One region of the Pandoraea sp. NE5 genome, then DNA from elsewhere that is predicted to be linked to it. Evidence: predicted binding sites of a transcription regulator. Region 1 holds the regulator's gene; each other region holds the start of a gene.
What was found. The regulator FNR, encoded in region 1, switches genes on or off when oxygen is low (the NO sensors DNR and NnrR bind a similar motif). The targets are predictions, from matches to a motif close to TTGATNNNNATCAA.
Positions count from the first base shown of each region.

Region 2: the regulator FNR is predicted to act here: its motif matches at 2,153-2,166, upstream of PanNE5_RS18440 (MBL fold metallo-hydrolase RNA specificity domain-containing protein).
Region 3: the regulator FNR is predicted to act here: its motif matches at 1,532-1,545, upstream of PanNE5_RS17965 (universal stress protein).

Region 1 is NZ_AP025517.1:4,476,491-4,480,755, forward strand. Features, by position in the region: gene scpB (SMC-Scp complex subunit ScpB) at 1-1,103, opposite strand, end outside; gene fnr (fumarate/nitrate reduction transcriptional regulator Fnr) at 1,431-2,159, shown strand; gene PanNE5_RS20240 (YybH family protein) at 2,431-2,853, shown strand; gene PanNE5_RS20245 (LysR family transcriptional regulator) at 2,866-3,798, opposite strand; gene PanNE5_RS20250 (zinc-binding alcohol dehydrogenase family protein) at 3,936-4,265, shown strand, end outside.
Region 2 is NZ_AP025517.1:4,057,584-4,061,848, reverse strand. Features, by position in the region: partial or broken gene PanNE5_RS23090 (cyclic nucleotide-binding domain-containing protein) at 1-38, opposite strand, end outside; gene PanNE5_RS18455 (response regulator transcription factor) at 190-834, opposite strand; gene PanNE5_RS18450 (universal stress protein) at 1,003-1,470, opposite strand; gene PanNE5_RS18445 (universal stress protein) at 1,475-1,978, opposite strand; gene PanNE5_RS18440 (MBL fold metallo-hydrolase RNA specificity domain-containing protein) at 2,264-3,721, shown strand; gene PanNE5_RS18435 (DUF1488 domain-containing protein) at 3,711-4,010, shown strand; gene PanNE5_RS18430 (zinc-dependent alcohol dehydrogenase) at 4,067-4,265, opposite strand, start outside.
Region 3 is NZ_AP025517.1:3,947,250-3,951,514, forward strand. Features, by position in the region: gene bcsG (cellulose biosynthesis protein BcsG) at 1-286, shown strand, start outside; gene PanNE5_RS17960 (aldo/keto reductase) at 458-1,456, shown strand; gene PanNE5_RS17965 (universal stress protein) at 1,725-2,660, shown strand; gene PanNE5_RS17970 (NAD(P)/FAD-dependent oxidoreductase) at 2,740-3,999, opposite strand; gene PanNE5_RS17975 (TetR/AcrR family transcriptional regulator) at 4,116-4,265, opposite strand, start outside.

The DNA.
Region 1 (4,265 bases):
ACCTCTTGTGTTACCGACGCCGCGGGATCTGCCGCCGACGTCGCTACATCCTGCGCATCTTGCGGCGGATCGTCGCCGACCGACACCGCAGACTCCGATTCTTCGGAAAATTCCTTGTCCTGCGCGACCTCCACCGACATTGCGGCACTGGAGGACACCGGCCCTTGATCTGCCTCGCCGTCGCCAGACTTCGCTTGCGTCGCATCGTCATGCACCGCGTCGACCTGCTCACTGACGTGCGCCGCGCCCGCGAGTTCCGCGAGCGATGCCCGTTCAGCGTCTACCGGCTCAATCTCCGCCGGCGCCTCGACCGGGACTGTCACCCCATCGTCGCCTTCGCCTTCCGCCATCACGGCGTCGAGCAACGCGTCTTCCGTCGGCCCGTCGCCCTCGCCCGGCGGCGGGCGCTGATCTTCGGGCAGCCCTTGTGCAAGCGGCAGGTCATCGGCACGCGCTTGCGCCAGACGTGCCAGCGCTTGCGCATCGGCGACAGGCACGTCATCGGACATCGCGTCATCCCCCGCGTCGGCCTCGGCACGTTCGCCGAATTCGATGTTCTGCTGCGCGAGCAAGTCGATCTGCGCCTGTGCGGCCGGATCTTCGAGCGGCGGCAACGCATCGAGCGCCCGCAGCCCCAGATCGTCGAGAAAGTCCTTGGTCGTGGCGTACAGACCCGGGCGTCCCGGCACATCTCGATGCCCGATCACCTCGATCCAGCCTCGATCCTCGAGTTGCTTGATGATCTGTGTGTTGACCGTCACGCCGCGAATCTCCTCGATATCGCCGCGCGTGACCGGTTGACGGTACGCGATGATCGCCAGCGTCTCCATCACCGCTCGCGAATACTTCGGCGGCTTCTCTGGATTCAGGCGATCAAGGTATTCACGCATGCGCGGACGGCTCTGGAAACGCCAGCCGGTGGCCAACGCCACCAATTCCACACCTCGGCCATCCCATTGCACGCGGATTTCCTCGAGCAGCGCGCGCACCGTGTCGCCAGACACGGCGTCATTGAAAAGCTTGCGCAGATCGCCGACCTTGAGCGGCTCCTGCGCGCAAATCAACGCGGTCTCGAGGACGAGTTTCGCCTCTTGGGTATTCATGTGCGACTAAGCAGACCGGGGGCTTGGCGACCCGGTATCAGGAATAAATGGATGCTTGGAACACGAGAAACGGTCGTAACCGCTTCGCATAAGCGCGCGCCCGATTGTGTTCGGTCGTAGTGACGGCGGCGCGACCTGAATGCTTCGAAACGACCTGCCGGGAAAACGCCCAGGCCGATTGTGCGGCGAGACGGACGTCCGGTATGTGCGCAATTATTACTGAAACACCGACGCCCGTAAAGCCTCGTCGACATTCCGACGTGCGGAAAGGGAAAACGATAGGTCAACGCACCATGATAGACTCTCCAAAAAACTTCAGGGGCCCTCATGACCACAGAAAACGGTCGCACTCCCATCGCTCAGCCCCGCTGTTCCACATGTTCGCTCGGGCAATTCTGCTTGCCGGTCGGCATTCCGGAACCCGAGCTGGAACGACTCGACGCACTGGTAAGCGAGCGCCGCCGCCTCAAGAAAGGCGACGTGCTGTACCACGCGAACGACGATCTGCACGCTGTCTACGGCATTCGCTTCGGTTCGCTCAAAAGTTGCGTCACGGCCCCCGACGGCCGCGAGCAAGTCGTCGGCTTCCACCTCCAGGGCGAACTCATCGGCCTTGACGCCGTGGCCGACCACCATCACCCGAGCACCGCCATCGCGCTCGAAGACAGCGAGCTGTGCATCGCCCGCTTCGGCGAACTGGAGACGTTGTCGCGTCAAGTGCCATCGCTCCAACGCCAGTTGCACCGCCTGATGAGTCAGGAAATCCGCAACGAGCACCAGCAACTGCTCGCGCTCGGCACCATGCGTGCCGAGGAACGTCTGGCCGTCTTCCTGCTCAACCTGTCCGAGCGGCTGTCCGCGCGCGGTTACTCCGCCCATGAATTCGTGCTGCGCATGAGCCGCGAAGAAATCGGAAGTTTCCTCGGCCTCAAGCTTGAAACCGTCAGCCGCCTGTTTTCACGCTTTGCACAAAACGGCATGATCGAAATCCGGCAGCGCCACGTCAAGATCATCGACGCCGCCGCGCTGCACGAACTCGCCGGCGTTCCCTGCTGACACCCGCCAACGGGGACGCACGAGCGTCCCCGCAGCCGAAGCTCCCGCCAGTGCGCCGTCACCCGCCATCCCTGCCTCGGATGTTACCGATACGCTAACGGCCCCGCCCCCGCGTCGTGTTGCGCCAGATCAAGCGTCGCGCGCGATGGCGCGATTTTGCCCTCCCGACGTTCGACAAGCCCCGGCAAACGCTCCATAATCGGCGCGTTCTCCAGGCGCCCCCATTGCCTGGCGCTCCACCCCGTCGGAGGCTGCCGTTATGCCCGCTGCCATTTTTCTAAGTCCGGAAGACGCCGAGCACGCCTACTACGAAGCGCTGCGCGCCGGCGATACCGATACGCTGATGGACGTCTGGTCGGAAGACGAGGAAATCGTCTGCATTCACCCGGCAGGGCCCCGCCACGTCGGCCCGGCGGCGGTTCGCGAGAGTTGGCAGCAGATCCTTGCCAAGGACGGATTGCACGTCACGGCCAGTCATCTCCAGGTAGCGCGCAATCCGCTGTGCGCGGTCCATAACGTGCTGGAACAGGTACAGGTCGAGACCCGTCCCGAAGCCCGTTACGCCTTCGTGCTCGCCACGAACGTTTACATGAAGGAAGCCGATGGCTGGCGCCTTGTGCTTCACCACGCCAGCCCGGCGATCGGTCACGAGGACGCCGGCGCACAACTCACGCGGCCCCATCACCTTCACTGACGCTTCGTCGCGTTACGGCCTCGATAGGCCAGCCGATGGGTCGTCGCCGTCATCCCAATACGGCGCCGGCCCAAAGCGCGCCTGCAGGAATTCGATCAGCGCATGGGTTTTCGGCGGCACGAACGCCCGGCTCGGGTACACGGCCCAGATCGCCACCTCCTCCGCGAGCGGATAGGCGGGCAACACCGGCACCAGCGCCCCGCTGCGCAGATGCGCGCCGACGTCCCACGTGGACTTGAGCGCAATGCCCAGGCCCGCCAAAACCGCGTCGCGCAGCACTTCCCCGTTATCCGACGCCAGACGCCCGCCGACACGCACGCTCAGCGGACCACCGGGCGTCACGAACCGCCAATCGCGCTGCTCCCCCAGGATCAGGCAGTCGTGCGCGGCAAGCTCGCCTGGGTGCTTCGGCGCGCCGCGCGCCGCGAGGTACGCGGGCGACGCACACAATGTCCGGCGATTCGGGGCGAGCTTGCGAGCAACGAGCGTCGAGTCACGCAACGCCCCGACGCGAATCGCGAGATCCATGCCGGCCTCGATCAGGTCGACAACCCGATCCGTGAGCCGGAAGTCCAGCGAAATCCCCGGATAGCGCGCCAGGAAGGCCGACAAGGCGGGGGAAACATGCTGACGCCCGAACGACGAGGAGCATGACACCCGCAAACGCCCCTGAGGCGCTGCGTGCCCCTGCCCAACGCTTGCCATCGCTTGCGCCTCGGCCGCGAGCAAGGTCTGCGCGTCTCGCAGAAAGGCTTCCCCCTCTTGCGTGAGCGCCACCCTGCGTGTCGTCCGATGCAGCAACCGTGCCCCGAGCACACCTTCGAGTTGTGTCAGGCGCGTACTGGCCGTGGCCGGAGACAGCCCTTGCTCGCGCCCCGCGGCCGACACATTCCCGAGCGCCGCCACGCGCACGAACAACGCCACGGTATCGAGATCCAATGCCATTTGATGGAATCTCCAAAAGATCTTTTCCGCATTATGCGAATTATCAAAGCAATCGACTAGCCTTAGTCTCTCGTTATCGCATCGGGGGTGTCGCCGGCGCACTGCCGGCTGCGCCCCGCCTATTCAGGAGAAAACAGATGAAAGCCGTCGGATTGACCCATTACCTGCCGATTGACGACCCGAAGTCGCTCGAAGACATCGAGCTGCCGACGCCAACACCCGCGGGGCGCGACCTGCTGGTCAAGGTCGAAGCGATTTCCGTGAACCCGGTCGACACCAAGGTTCGCGCCCCGAAAGATAAGGTCGAAGCCACGCCGCGCGTATTGGGGTGGGATGCGGCGGGCACCGTCGCAGCCGTCGGCCCGGACGTCACCCTCTTCAAGGTTGGCGACCCGGTGTACTACGCGGGCAGCATCACGCGCCCAGGCGCGAACAGCGAGTTCCATCTTGTCGACGAACGCATCGTC
Region 2 (4,265 bases), 420 kb from region 1:
TCGGGGGCGGGATCGAGCGGGCGGAAGGAAGCATACATGGCGGACTCCGGCGGACTGGCCTGTGCAATCGACGCCTTCAGTATCGGAGACGGACACCGGAAAGAAAATAAGCGCGCGACGCGATCTTCTGTCAGCCGTGATGGCGCTCTGTAGGCCGTGGCTGACAGACCGCGCTGTAAAACCGCCCGGTCAGAGGCTGTCCCGTAACAAATTGTGCTTGATCGCGTAATGGACCAGATCGGTCTGGCTCCTGAGGTCGAGCTTCTGCAACACGCGAGCCTTGTAGGTGCTCACGGTCTTGGCGCTCACGCACAGGGTATCGCCAATATCGCTCACGCTCAGACCCCGTGCCAGCATCAGGAACACATCGAATTCCCGGTCGGACAGGCGCCGATAGCCCGGCGTATCGCCAGCGGCGCTTGCCAGATCCTGTGCGATCCGCTCGGCCATCGCCAGGCTCAGATACACGCCACCGGCAACGACTTTCCTGACGGCGAGCACCAGCTCGGACGGCGCGCTTTCCTTCGTCATATAACCGGCGGCGCCCGCTTTAAGCGCGCGTACGGCGTACTGTTCTTCGCCGTGCATGGTAAGCACGAGAATCGCCAGCCGAGGAAACGAAGCCTTGATCTGCACGATCAAGTCGATGCCGCTACGTCCGGGCATCGAGAGATCCAGCAGCAGCACATCGCAGGGGGTCTGCTCGAGGAGCGCCATCGCTTGTGCGCCATTCGCGGCCTCACCCACAATCTCCAGATTCTCGCTGCCGGCCAGGATGCGCTGCAACCCGGCCCTGACCAACGTGTGATCGTCCGCTACGATAATGCGAGTCATGCCCCGTCCCCTGTGTCGCGTACTGGATTCGGAGGTATCGCCTTCGCGATACGCGCGGGTGTATGAGATAGCATATCCATCCGACCAATTCTACACGCGTGGGCCGTTCGCGATCATTTCGCGTCATGCCGAGCGTCTGCGACCGCGCCGACCGCCACCGACGAACACTCACGCCGCCGCACTGCCCGCGTCGGCCGCAGCCGGGGGAATGAGGATGACGGGACGCTGCGCCTGTCTCGCGCAGTTCTCCGCCACACTCCCCAACGCCAACCGTTGAACCCCGCGTCGGCCGTGCGTGCCGATGACGATCACATCGGCCTGGTCTTCATCGGCCGCCACGTTGATCTGGTGCGCGACATCGCCCCCGAGCGGCAGGAGTTCCCGTATCTCGACGTCACCGTCAACGCCCTCCCCCTTGAGCCGTTGGGTGGCCGTATCGCGAATCGCTTTGCCCTGTAGCCGCATCGCTTCGATAAAGGGAAACGGATCGGCATCGGCCACGTAGGCCACCGGGATGTCCACGACAAACACGACGTGCAGGTGCGCGCCACGCGCCTTGGCGAGCGCCAGCGCATAGTCAAACGCCTTATCGGCCGTGGGGCTGCCGTCGATGGCGACCAGGATACGTTTCAACATGATTTCACCCCTGATCGGTGGCGGTTGCCGCCGTGGACGGGCCTTGCGGCGATGGGGCGGGCCCGGTCACCAACATGACAGGCCGATGCGTTTGGCGAAGCACTTGCTCGGCAACGCTGCCCATCAAGAGCCGCCGCACGCCCTTGCGCCCGTGCGTGCCGAGCACCAGGAGATCGGCGTGCCACCGCTCGGCTTCCCGAATGATGGCGTCGGCAACCGTGCCGCCCCAGGCGCGCAGATCGATGGAGCGCGTGTCGGCCTGGATCCCTTCTTCACGCAGTGTCTTGTAGGTATCGCTCAACGTCTGCTGGTTCTCTGAAATCAAGGCGTCGCGGACCGCTTCCAGATCGATATGAGAGGCGAACGCCGCCTGATAGTGGGCGAAAGGATCGTCGATCACACTGACCGCCCGAACGACGTCGTCGGGCATCGCGAATCGGATGGCTTCATGCAGGGCGCGCCAAGACGTCTCGCTACCGTCCGTGGCAAGCAGGATTCGATGAGGCATTGCGTCGTCCTCACTAAGGTCAATGGGCGAACTCGACGACAGGTCGGGGCACAGCGAGCGCGAAAAACGCGGTAGCAGCGAAGTTCGCGCGCGGGCCGAGTCAACCGTCTGCCATCGTGACGATTACACGGTAGCGGCAGTTAAGCGAGCGATGGGCGAACGCGAACATGGTCCTTGATACACATCAACGTCCACGGCCACGTCGCGGGCTGATCCGGCACCGGCGGACTATCCTGCCAATACCGGGCGCCATGTGGCTTCCCGGACATCGTGCGAGGTGTTTTCATGCAGTTGCGCTTCCTGGGGGCCGCCGGCACCGTGACCGGTTCCAAGACCCTGCTTTCGGCCGCCGGCAGGCAAATTCTGATCGACTGCGGCGCCTTTCAGGGTGTGAAGAATTTGCGCGCTCGCAACTGGGCGGCGCCCGCGTTCGACGTCCAGCGCCTCGACGCCGTGGTGCTCACGCACGCCCATATCGACCATAGCGGTTACCTGCCGGTGCTCGCGCGTTATGGCTACAAGGGTCCGGTCTACTGCACATCCGCAACGCGCGATTTATGCGAGATTCTGCTGCTCGACAGCGCGCGACTCGAGGAAGAACAGGCGGCGTTCGTGAACCGTCACGGAAAATCCAAGCATCAGCCTGCCCTCCCGCTGTTTACCGCTGAAGACGCACACCGCGCGATCGCGCTGCTCAAGCCGCTGCCATTCGATACGCCGTTTCAAGTGTCCCCCGAGATCACGCTGCACTTCTGGCATGCCGGCCATATTCTGGGCGCGGCGATGGCGCAGTTCAATGTCGGTGGCCGGAAGCTGCTGTTTTCGGGCGATCTGGGACGTCAGGACGATCCGATCATGCTGCCCCCGGCAGTTCCCGAGTCACCGGATTTCCTGGTGCTGGAGTCGACGTACGGGGATCGGCTGCACGACCGGACCGATCCCGGTGCGCAACTGGCGGAAATCCTGAACCGAACGTTCGCCCGGGGTGGCACCGTGATCGTGCCGGCGTTTGCCGTCGGTCGTGTGCAGAGCCTGCTTTACTGGATTGCGAAGCAGAAGGCGTCCGGTGGCATTCCGGACGTGCCGGTCTATCTCGATAGCCCCATGGCGATCAATGTCACGAACACTTACGCGGCGCACCGGACCGATCACCGACTGAACCCGGTCGAATGCGCGGAGATGTGTGGCGCGGCGACGTTCGTCTCCGGTGTGGAGCAGTCGAAATGGCTCGATACCCGCGCCGTCCCCTTGGTCATCATTGCGGGGAGCGGCATGGCCACTGGCGGGCGTGTGCTGCACCACCTCAAGGCGATGGCAGGCGACTGGCGCAACACCGTGCTCTTTACCGGCTTCCAGGCGCCCGGCACCCGCGGCGCGACGCTGGTCAGCGGCGGCAGCGAGGTCAAGATCTTCGGTGATTACGTTCATGTGGGTGCCGAAGTCGTGCAGCTCGACACGCTGTCCGCTCATGCCGACTTCAACGAGACGCTCGCCTGGCTTTCGAAATTCGACAAACCGGTCCGGCACATCTTTCTCAATCATGGCGAGCCAGCCGCGTCAGACAGCCTGCGCCGGCGGATTGCGGAGCGCCTTGGCTGGCCTTGCCATGTCGTGGAACCGATGGAACAGGCTTACCTGGAGGGAGACGAAGCCATTCCTGGCCACACCCCCACCGCGATCGGCGAGTCCGACGAACGCCACCGCCGCCCGCGCGCATCCGAGGAGTTGGGTCATGAAGATTGAGTTTCCGCACGTCGCGCCGGCCTATAACGGCGACGACCTGACGATCGAGTTCGCGGCCGATCTTAACCACAAGCGTGTGCTGTGTGCCATCTCCGCCGAGGCGCTGGAGGATCACTTTGGCGCGAAATCGTGCAACGTCGACGATCTGATGGCCGCATTCCGAGCGAACCGACCGGCCATCGAGAAGATGACCGAGCGCTATCTCGGGCTCTGCCTCGGCGCGCCGGTCTTGTTGCGCAGCGGCCATTTTCGCTGGGGCATGGAGTGCCCGCCATCTCGGGATGGCTAGCGTGCCCGAGTCATGCTCGCACGCGCGAGGACTTCGCGCACCTATGCCACCCTGCGTCAGGGAACGAGTACGATCTTGGACCCAATCTTCCGGCGCGCCATCTCGAATCCCTCGATCGCTTGCGCGAGCGGTAGCCGGTGCGTGACCATCGGCAACAGCGAGACATGATTCGCGATAAGGAAGTCGCGCACCTCTTGCCAGGTCGCGCGTGACGCACGGTAGGTCCCACGAATCTGATGGCGCATCCGGACCAGC
Region 3 (4,265 bases), 530 kb from region 1:
GGTGGCGGTGAAGCTCGTGGGGTTCGGCAACGGGGCGGGGGCCAGCCGCGGCACGCCGATCACGATTTCCACACCCACGAGCTATCTGGCGCTGATGACGCTGGTTTCGCATCTGATCGCGAACAACCCGTTCGCGGGAACGCCCGATCTGGGGTCATATGCGGCTGATTTACCGCAGACGGCCTTCGTGTCGGCGAACGAGCAGACCACCGTCATGAAGTACGGCGGCAAGCAGCTCATTCGAGGCACTGACGGTGTCTGGGTGGACCTCAAATCGATGGAGTGACGCGCCAACCCTGCGCGAGTCTTCGCCGGATCCGCACGCGAATGGGCGTTCGGGCTCGCGCACGCGTTTTCCCGGAATCGCGCATACTGTGCGCTCTTGCCAGCGGGCGTGGCCGGCGAGGCCCGCGATCGACGCCTGGCATGGACGCATTCGAAACTTCCGGGAGTGACTGTGCAATACACCAAATTCGGCCGCACCGGCCTGAGCGTTTCCCGCTTGTGCCTGGGCACCATGACGTTCGGTCTGCAAACCGAGGAAGCCGCCAGCCATGCGATTCTCGACCGTACCGCCGACGCGGGCGTCAACTTCATCGATATTGCCGACGTCTATCCGCTCGGCGCCGACATCTCGTTGTCCGGACGTACCGAGGAGATCGTCGGTCGTTGGCTCAAGGGGCGCCGTAGCCAGTTCATCGTCGCGACCAAAGCCTGCGGCCAGATGGGACCGTCACCGTGGGACAAGGGGGCGTCGCGCAAGCATCTGCTCGATGCCATCGATGCGTCGCTGCGCCGCCTGGGAACCGACTACGTCGACCTGTACCAACTGCATTCCGACGACACCGACACGCCCATCGACGAGACGCTCGAGGCGCTCGACACCATTGTGAAGTCGGGCAAGGCCCGCTACGTCGGCGTGTCGAATTACCTCGCCTATCGCCTCGCACGTGCCCTGGGCCGCGCCGACGTGCTGCGCGTGGCACGCTTCGTGTCGGTGCAGCCGCGCTACAACCTGCTGTTCCGTCAGATCGAGCGCGAACTGCTGCCGCTGGCCAGTGAAGAAGGTCTGGCGGTCATCCCTTACAACCCGCTCGCCGGCGGCTTGCTGACGGGCAAATACCGACATGATGCCGCCCCCAGCGAAGGTCGCTTCACCACGGCGACGGTCGGCAAGGCCGGCTCGATGTACCAGCAGCGCTACTGGCACGAGCGTGAGTTCGAGACGATCGAGTCGCTCAAAGGCATTGCGAAGGACGCGGGTGAGTCGCTGACGCGTCTGTCGCTCGCCTGGGTGCTGGCGAACCCGGCGGTCACGTCGGCGATTATCGGCGCGAGCCGCGTCGAACAATTGACCGAAACACTCGGTACCGTCGATTACGCGCTCGACGCCGGCCTCAAGGCGAAGCTCGACGACGCGTCGCATGCTTATCGCTGGGGCGACGCCGCCCGATAAGCGCGACGTTCCGCCCCCGGCTTTCTGCTGGACTCACGCCGTACACAGGCCCGATGCGTCGGGCCTGTGGCGTTTTTGCGTTGCATCAAGCAAGCGCGTCTTAAGGGGGATTCCCGAGCCAGTGAAGGTAGTCGTCGGCTACGATCGAGCGCTATAGTAGCTGCATCGTGTCACGGTTCGACAGTCGAAGCGACTCGCGCGGCGGCACGATGCCGGACACGCTGCCTGCGTGCGAGGCCTTCCTGTGATGCTCTTTGCGAGGCTGCTCATGACAAAACGCATTCTGCTGGCGACCGACGGTAGCGAATCGTCACGCCGTGCGCTGCGCGAGGCGGCCGCCTTTGCGCGCAACGGCGACGTGATCCGCGTCATTCACACGGTGGAAGACCCCGTCACGCCGGTGACCTCCGCCTTCGCCAAGCTCATCGACCTGGAGCAGGTGCGTCGCGACATGCAGCGCGAGGGCGAGGAACATCTGGCGCGCGCGGTGCTGTATCTGCGCGAGGAAGGGCTCGACCCACAGGCGCATTTGCTCGATCTGCGCACGACCGGCGAGACCGTTCCGGAGGCCATCACCCGCGAGGCCAACGAGTGGGGCGCCGAAATCATCATCGTCGGCACGCACGGCCGGGGCGGTGTGCGACGCGCCATGCTGGGCAGCGTTGCCGAACAGATTCTGCGCAGCGCGGAGGTGCCGGTGATGCTGGTGGCGGGCGAGGCGCGCCCGCATTCGCCGTTGCGTGCGGGCGGACACTACGAACGGATACTCGTCGCGCTCGACGACAGCGAGACGTCGCGCCGCGCCTTCGAATACGCACTTTCGCTCGCTCGCGCGCATGCGGCGTCGTTGCGCGTCGTCCATGTGCTGGATATGCCGGGGCCATTTCCCGAAGGCTTCGACTCGGCCCCGCTGCTCGGCGCGGTGCGCGCCGTGGGCGAGCAGGCGCTGAAGTGGGCGACGCGACGCCTGCATGAGGCGGGCGTGCCCGGCGACGTCGAGTTGCGAGAGCTTCAGCCGGTCGGCGAGGGGGTTGCCGATCAGATTATCTGCGCAGGCAAAGAGACCGATGCCGATGTCATCGTGCTTGGCACGCATGGGCGGCGCGGGTTCCGGCGCTTCACGCTGGGCAGCGTCGCGGAGGACACGGCCCGTCACGCCGGTCGGCCGGTGTTGCTGTTGCCCGCGCACGCACCGGTGGAGTGACACGCGCGCGGTCAGGCGGCGCGTTGATCGCCGGGCGGAAGCGCCCGGCGTTTGGCACATCGGAAGAAGGCGTTCGGCCTCAGGCGACTGGGCCGAGTTCTGACAGAAGCGTTTTGAGGGGCGTGGCCGCGTCGGCCAGACGCACCGGGTCGACCACGGCGCGGCGACCGACGAGTTCGCGTGCGGCCAGAAACTCCTGTGCCCGATTGATGCTCACGGCCGCCACGACGGCACCTTCGCGCAGATAGAAGCGCATGAACACGGCGGCCCCTTGCGCATCCGGCAAGCGGCGCTCGATCATGGCGTCATGGCCGTCCGTCAGGCCGACCATTTGCAGCTTCGCGTTGAACTGATCCGACCAGAACCAGGGCGCGGTCGCGACGGCCTTGGGCGCATCGCCATGCACTACGCTCGCCGCCACCTTCGCCATTTCGCTCGCGCTCGGCACCGATTCCAGACGAATGCGGCGGCCCAGCGCCGGGTGTTCGTGATGCGCGCAGTCGCCCACCGCCAGGATCGCCGGATCGCTGGTACGGGCAAATTCGTCGACGACGATGCCGTTCTCGACCGCCAGCCCCGCGGCCTGTGCCAACTCGGCGTTCGGAACGACACCAATGCCAACGACCACTACATCAGCCGGCAGGCGCTTGTCACCGGCCACGACCGCGACGACCCGACCGGCCGCATCCTGCTCAAGCGCGGTCACGCCGACGCCCACCTGCACGTCGACGCCGTTCTCGCGGTGCAACGTCGCGAAAAAGTCCGCCAGATCGGCTTCCGCCACGCGGGCCAGCAGGCGCGGGGCCGCTTCGAGCACGGTCACCGCGGCGCCCGCCTTGACGGCGGTTGCCGCCACTTCCAGCCCGATGTAGCCGCCGCCGACCACGACGACGCGCTTGCCCGGGGCGAGCGCCTCGCGCAGACGCGTGGCATCTGCGATGTTGCGCAGGTAGTAGACGTTCGGGGCGTCGCCGCCCGGAATGGGCAGATGGCGCACGCGGCCGCCAAGCGCCAGCACCAGATGGTCGTAGCCGAGTGTCTGGCCGTCGTCGAATGTGACGGTGCGCGCCGCGCGGTCGATGGCAGTGGCCGTCACGCCCAGACGCACGTCGATCTCGGCCTTCTCCCAGGCGTCTGCCGGACGGATCAGCAGGCTGGCTTCATCGGCCTGACCGGACAGAAACGCTTTCGAGAGCGGCGGGCGGCGATACGGCAGGTGGCTTTCGTTGCCGGCGAGCACGATGCGCCCCGTGTAACCCAGTTGACGCAGGGCGAGGGCGGTTTCGCCGCCGGCTTGACCGGCGCCGAGAATGACAGTGGTGGAATTAGCGTCTGACATGAGGATGAAAGCAAAAGAAGGCGGCCGCCAGTGTAATGCATCGGCGCGCCTGTCGCGTCCCGGATACCGTCAAGAGGCGTTCGTGACACCGCCGCGTCGCTTGTCGCTGACGGGGGTCAGTCTTTTGGGGCGTTGGGTTCGGCGAAGAACAGGCATTCGACCTGCTTGATCAGGGCCGGCCCGAAGGCGTCGCCGCCGACCTGCGGCGCAATCAATTGCATCAGCACCGGGGAGCCGGGCGGTGGGTGCAGGGCGTGGACAAGCAC